Regions from separate parts of the Oceanimonas doudoroffii genome, predicted to be linked through region 1. Evidence: predicted binding sites of a transcription regulator. Region 1 holds the regulator's gene; the other holds the start of a gene.

The links. The regulator sigma-54, encoded in region 1, starts transcription at its own class of promoters, with help from an activator protein. The targets are predictions, from matches to a motif close to TGGCACNGTTTTNGCTT.
Region 2: the regulator sigma-54 is predicted to act here: its motif matches at 1,520-1,536, upstream of B6S08_RS07325 (flagellar assembly protein T N-terminal domain-containing protein).

Annotation. Positions count from the first base shown of each region.
Region 1 covers NZ_NBIM01000005.1:145,686-149,009, reverse strand. The annotation lists gene rapZ (RNase adapter RapZ) at 1-434, opposite strand, end outside; gene ptsN (PTS IIA-like nitrogen regulatory protein PtsN) at 445-891, opposite strand; gene hpf (ribosome hibernation promoting factor) at 894-1,181, opposite strand; gene B6S08_RS14105 (RNA polymerase factor sigma-54) at 1,206-2,642, opposite strand; gene lptB (LPS export ABC transporter ATP-binding protein) at 2,686-3,324, opposite strand, start outside.
Region 2 covers NZ_NBIM01000001.1:1,577,715-1,581,038, forward strand. The annotation lists gene flgN (flagellar export chaperone FlgN) at 1-196, shown strand, start outside; gene B6S08_RS07315 (LPP20 family lipoprotein) at 301-702, opposite strand; gene B6S08_RS07320 (FlgO family outer membrane protein) at 692-1,429, opposite strand; gene B6S08_RS07325 (flagellar assembly protein T N-terminal domain-containing protein) at 1,595-2,731, shown strand; tRNA gene B6S08_RS07330 (tRNA-Arg) at 2,808-2,882, shown strand; gene B6S08_RS07335 (SDR family oxidoreductase) at 2,946-3,324, shown strand, end outside.

The DNA of each region.
Region 1 (3,324 bases):
TCGTGAATGCTTAAGGACGAGGTATCGATGCGCAGGTCCGCGTCCGACGACAGTGGCGCCAGCAGATGAGTTTCTTCGCGAATGGCCTCGTCCAGGGTCAGGCTGTGGCGGGACAGCGGATGCAGCCGGCGAGTGTCCCCAAAGCGGCGGATCAGCACCGAATTGTCGGCGTCGATAAAGATGCTGGAAGGCTGAACGTCATCCATGGCTCGCACCTCGGCCAGAAAGGCTTCCAGCTGCTCGGCACTGTCGGGCAGGTTGCGTACGTCTATGCTTACCGCCACCGCTCCGGGTTTGTCCCGGCGCAGCCGCACCAGCTCCGGCAGCAGCGCCACCGGCAGGTTGTCGACGCAGTAATGGCCGAGATCTTCAAGTACCCGCAAGGCCACGGTTTTGCCCGAACCGGAACGGCCACTGACGATCACCAGCTGCATCTTGCTATCCTCAGGCTGAAATCATGATTTGATAGAGTTCCTCATCGCTGCCGGCCTGACGTAATTGCCGGCACACCTGCTTGTTACTCAGTTTCTCGGCGATCAGCGACAGGGTCTTGAGGTGTTGCTTGCATTCCTGCTCCGGTACCAGCAGGGCAAACACCAAGCCCACCGGCTGGTTGTCGATGGCGTCGAACTCCACCGGCTCGGCAAAGGTAAGCAGTACGGCAGTCGCCTTGTTGTCATCGCTGATCCGGCCGTGAGGAATGGCGATGCCATTGCCGATGCCGGTACTGCCCATTTTCTCTCGGGCCAGCAGACAGTCAAAAAGCGGCTGGCTGCCGATATTGAGATGTTCGGCAGCCAGCTCGCTGATAATTTCCAGAGCACGTTTTTTGCTCGTGCAGGGGACTGCACTGCGGGTGCAGCCCCTGCTGAGTATGTCGGCGACTTCCATGGTTATTTTTGCTTGAGTTTTTCTTTGTGTTTGATGATTTGACGATCCAGCTTGTCGATGAGGCTGTCGATGGCCGCATACATGTTTTCATGCTGGGAGTTGGCAAACAGCTCGCCGCCGGTGACGTTCAGCTTGGCTTCGGCGATTTGCTGCATTTTTTCCACATTAAGGATGACGTGCGCATTGGTGATGTGATCGAAATGGCGTTCCAGCCGGGTAAACTTGCTGTTCACATAATCACGCAGGGCATCGGTGATCTCGACATGGTGTCCGGTCAGATTTATTTGCATAACGTCTTCCTTCTGTCGTTGCCTTTAAACCAGGCGTTTGCGCTGATTGGAAGGGGGAATGGCCAGTGACTCCCTGTACTTGGCGATGGTTCGCCTGGCCACCTTGATCCCCTGGTCGGCCAGCAGCTGGGCAATTTTGCTGTCGCTCAGCGGCTTGGCCGGGTTTTCGGCCCCGACCAGCTTCTTGATCAGGGCGCGAATTGCCGTGGACGAACACTCACCCCCGTCGTCGGTGCCCACATGACTGAAGAAGAAATACTTGAGTTCAAACACGCCACGGGGGCTGTGCATGAACTTCTGTGTGGTCACCCGGGAGATGGTGGATTCGTGCATCTCCACCGCTTCCGCCACATGGTTCAGCACCATGGGCTTCATGGCCTCTTCTCCATATTCAAAGAATGCCTGTTGTTGTTCAACAATACAATTGGCAACCTTGAGCAGCGTCTCATTTCGGCTTTCAAGGCTCTTGAGAAACCACTTGGCGTCCTGCAGGTGATTGCGAATAAACTGGCCGTCCTCGCTGTTGCGGGGCTTGCTGGCCAGGGCCGCGTAGGTCTGGTTGAGCCGTATCTTGGGCATGGCCTCTGGGTTGAGTTCCACCACCCAGACCCCGCTGCGCTTGGTGACCACCACATCGGGAATGACGTATTCGGAGTTACCCTGAATAATGCTGCTGCCGGGGCGGGGCTCCAGTTGCTGAATCAGCGCCAGCACTTCCCGGAGCTCGTCTTCCTTGAGCTTGGTCTTGCGCTGCAGGCTGCGGTAGTCACGGTTGCCGAGCAGGTCCATGTGCTGGGCCAGCAAGGCGCGGGCTTCACTCAGCCAGGGTGTGTCGGGCGGATACTGCTCCAGCTGAATGCACAGGCACTCCTGCACGCTGCGGGCGGCCACGCCGATGGGGTCGAAGTGCTGAATACGCTTGAGCACTGCTTCCACTTCGTCGGCCTCGATACCGAGCTCCCGGGCCGATACCGCTTCCAGCAGATCGTCGATACCGGCGGTGAGGTAGCCGGCGTCGTCGACGGCATCGATTATGGCCATGGCGATGGCCTGATCGGTGTCACTGAAAGGGGTCAGATTCATCTGCCAGATCAGGTAGTCCTGCAGGCTCTCGGTGGTTTCACCCTGGTAAACGCTGTCTTCCAGCCCTTCCGGCAGGCCGGCGCCGCCGCTGACCGGAGAGGCGGTGTAAACCTCCTCCCAGCTGGTGTCCATGGGCAAGTCTTCGGACAGCTGGTTGCGCTCCATGGCGGTGTCGGCGGCCATCTGCTCTTCGTTGCGGTTGTCGGCCACCTTGACGCTGTCGGCTTCCTCCTGCTCCAGCAGGGGGTTGCTGTCCAGCGCCTGCTGAATTTCCTGCTGCAGCTCCATGCTGGACAGCTGCAACAGGCGAATGGCCTGCTGCAGCTGGGGCGTCATGGTCAGCTGCTGGCCCAGACGTAACTGAAGAGTCGGCTTCATGTATGCAAACGTCCTTCCATATCAACCGCGGGTTGCGGTGCCTTCAGAGGCTGAATTGTTCGCCGAGATAAACCTTTTTGACCTGCTCGTTGGCGAGGATTTCCGTCGGTGTGCCGGCGGCGATGCGGTGCCCATGACTGACAATATAGGCCTTTTCGCACACGTCCAGGGTCTCGCGCACATTGTGATCGGTGATCAGTACGCCCAGTCCTCTGTCCCTGAGGTGCAGAATGATTTTCTTGATGTCTATCACCGAAATGGGATCCACACCGGCAAAGGGTTCGTCGAGCAGAATAAAGCGCGGATCCGCCGCCAGCGCCCGGGCGATCTCAACCCGCCGCCGTTCGCCGCCGGACAGACTCATTCCCAGGCTGTCGCGAATATGGGTAATGTTGAATTCTTCCAGCAGCTGTTCCATTTTCTCGCTGCGGCCGTCGGCATTCAGATCCTTGCGGGTCTGCAGCACCGCCATCAGGTTGTCGGCCACGCTCAGGCGGCGAAAAATCGAGGCCTCCTGGGGCAGGTAGCCAATGCCGGAGCGGGCGCGCACGTGCATGGGCTCGTGACTGATATCCTGGCCGTCGATGGTGATGCTGCCGGCGTCCCGCTGGACCAGGCCCACAATCATGTAAAAGGAGGTGGTCTTGCCGGCACCGTTGGGGCCGAGCAGACCCACGATCTG
Region 2 (3,324 bases), on a different contig from region 1:
GGTCGATGCCCTGCGCACCCTTATGGCCCGTTGCCGGGAGCGTAACCAGGTGGCGGAGCAGGTGTTGGAGCAATCCCTCGCCGGCACCCGCCAGCTGGCCAACATTCTGAGCCGGCTGCACGAACGCCAGAGCATGACCTACGATCAGAAAGGCCACACCAAGGGCATTAACAAGGGCACCGGCTTCAAGGTGTAATGGTCAGGCCGACCGTTGCCTATATGCCGATCACGGGTCACTCCTTCCCCTCGCGATACGCAACAACGCCGGGGCTGTCTGCCGTCCGGCAAACCGATGAGATGTTACTGTCCGTCCCGCCGCAGTTTTCGATAAAGCGCCAGATCCAGCTCCAGCTCGGTGACGTACATGTCACCGTCGGGGTAGCTGTTCACTACCCGTGCGCCCCGCACCACCCCCCGGCTGGCGCTGTTGACGGTGCCATCCTGCAATATGTGGCTGTCGAGCTGGCTGGAGCTTGAAATCATGACACCGCCCAGTTGCTCACTCAGCTCCCGGTAAGCGTCCATGCGCGAGGCGCGCATGGCGTGCAGCAGCTTCTGCTGGTAATCGGCGGGACGTTGCAAACTGATGGGCGCATACCCCACCGCATAGAGATGGTTTCGAGCGGGAGCGTCCGCCGAGCCCTGGCCGGCACAACCGGTCAGCCACAGTGATGCCAGCAGGGCAAGCAGCTTATTTCTCATAACGCTTCCTTATGTAATCGGGAATCACCGGCTGCGGACCACGGGTATCCAGCATGGCCGCCACCAGGTAGTCGGGAATAAACTGCTGGGCACTGGCCACCAGGCCGTGATCCGCCATGGAAATCAAGCGGGCATTGACCAGCCGTCCACCCTGGGTTTCGCTGATGGTGCCGTGCAGCAGATACTGGGCATTGATGCGCCCGCTCAGCTGGCGGTGATCCCGGCTGGTGCTCACGTCCCCTTCGGGGGTAATGCGAATAAAGGGCAGCGCCTTGAAGTCCATGACCTTGAGGCCGTACTGATTCAGCTGAAACATCATGGTTTCCGACAGCAGGCGGCCGAACTCGTCCTGGCTGGTGTAGTCTTCCTGACTGACAAAGCCACTGACGGCAATGCCGGCCTGCCGGTTCATATGATGCGCCGACGACACCAGCCGGTAGGCCAGGGCCGACATGTGCTGTTGCAGCTGAGTCTGACCGCCCACCAGCGACGGTCCCGCCTCGGGCAGATAGGCGCTGCGGGTGCCGGCGCTCATGCGCATGGGCACGCCATCCTGGCTGTGACGGGGAGAACGGACGGGGGCCGGCGGTTCGCCCAGCGGCTGATGACTGACATAATGAGCCGCGTGATCGTGGGGAAGATAATGGTTCTGGCCGTCGAACCGAGGGCTTCCGGCACAGGCGGACAGCCCCAGGGCGGCGGCCAGAACAATAAGGGCTCTTGTCATCAACAGACTCCCGAACAAAAACAGAATGATTATCCTATCGGCCGCCGGCGCACCAACTTTACTCTTTCGCGCCGACGATATGCCGGTACCCGGCAAGAATTTTGCATAATTCCTGCCATCTTTGCACCGAAGCCATTCGGCTCATCATGTTACAGGAAGAACGCCGTGCCGATAAAATCCCTCGCTTCACTGCTATTGCTATTTCCACTACTCGTTCGGGCCGACTGGTACCAGGCCGAAGGCTCGGCACCGCTCAGCCTGGGCGTCGATACCGCCCGCCAGCAGGCCCTGGAGCAAGCCCTGAGCGACGCCCTGCTGCAATCGGGGGCGTCCCTGAGCACGGTACAGTCGGCCACCAACGGTGCTTTTACCGGTCAGCAACTGGACATTTCCGCCCAGGGCGAACTGATGGATTACGTGATCCTCGACGAGCAGCGCCGTCAGGGCCGGCTGTGGCTGACGGTACGCGCCGACATCTGGCCCGGCGAACGCCGCCAGCAGGCGCAGTGCGCCAGCCGCTACCGTCCGGGCATGAGCATTACTCCCCTTACCCTGCTGCGGCCGGAGCAGGCCAGCACCGGCCAAATCTATGAATTGGGTGCGGCCGTTGCCGAACGGCTGGCGGCCAGGTTGTCGCCAAACGTCAATATTACGTCAACCCCGGCGCAAGGGCTGAGCACCGACACCGCCCTGCCCCGCAATGCCGGCCTGCGCCAGGGCGGCGATGTGCTGGCCAGCCGGCAGCAGGCCCGGCTGCTGCTCAGTGGCGTCATTGAAGATATCGGCATAGAAGACGGCCACTGGACCAAATGGACCTTTTCCGACATTCCCCGGGACTTCCGCCTGCGCGTCACCCTGGAGGATGCCCTCACCGGCGATACCCTGTTGCAGCGCCAGTATCAGACCCGCTCCAGTTGGGACTATGGCAAGCACGACAAGGTCAATGTACATGAACAGGTTTTTTGGAATTCGGGCTACGGCCAGGCGGTGACGCAGTTGCTGGACACCATTGGCCGGGATCTGACCCAGGCCCAGGCCTGCCTCAAGGCGGTGGGCAACATAGTGCAGCAGTCGGAGGAAGGCGTATTGATGGATCTGGGCCGACGGGAAGGCATTCAGGTGGGCGATCGCTTCACCCTCAGCCACCGCCGCCAGCTAACGCCCGGCTATTACGGCGAAACCCACTCCCAGGCCACCTTTGTGGTACAGCAAAGCCACGGCGACTACAGCCTGCTGAAGCCGGCCAATGCCGAAGCCGGCCGCACTCAGGTTGCTCCCGGCGACCGGCTGATACAGCTGTAAAAGCGGCTACTTAATCGGCAAACGCACGTACCGGCGTTGCGCCCACGGGGGAAATTTGCAATATTGTGCCGGCCCTGTCCCCGTAGTTTAATGGATAAAACAAGCCCCTCCTAAGGGTTAGATGCAGGTTCGATTCCTGCCGGGGACGCCATCACTTCGATGTGTTCACCCCTTTTCTGCTACATTGGCTACTCCTTTATCACGGGAGCCATACATGTCCAGATCCGTTCTTATCACCGGTTGTTCTTCCGGCATTGGCCAGTGCGCCGCCCACTACCTGCAGCAGCAGGGATTTCATGTTATCGCCTCGGCACGCCATGAACAGGACGTGGCACAATTGAAACAGGATGGCCTGCCAGCGGTGCGGCTGGACCTGACCGATGACGCCAGCATCGAACGGGGCCTTGAACAAGCCCTGGCACTGACCGACGGCGAACTTTACGGCCTGTTCAATAACGGTGCCTACGGCCAGCCCGGCGCCCTGGAAGACCTGCCTACCGCCGCACTGCGCGAGCAGTTCAATACCAACCTGTTTGGCACCCACCACCTGACCCGGCTGGTGCTGCCCTTGATGCTCAACGCCGGTGAAGGCC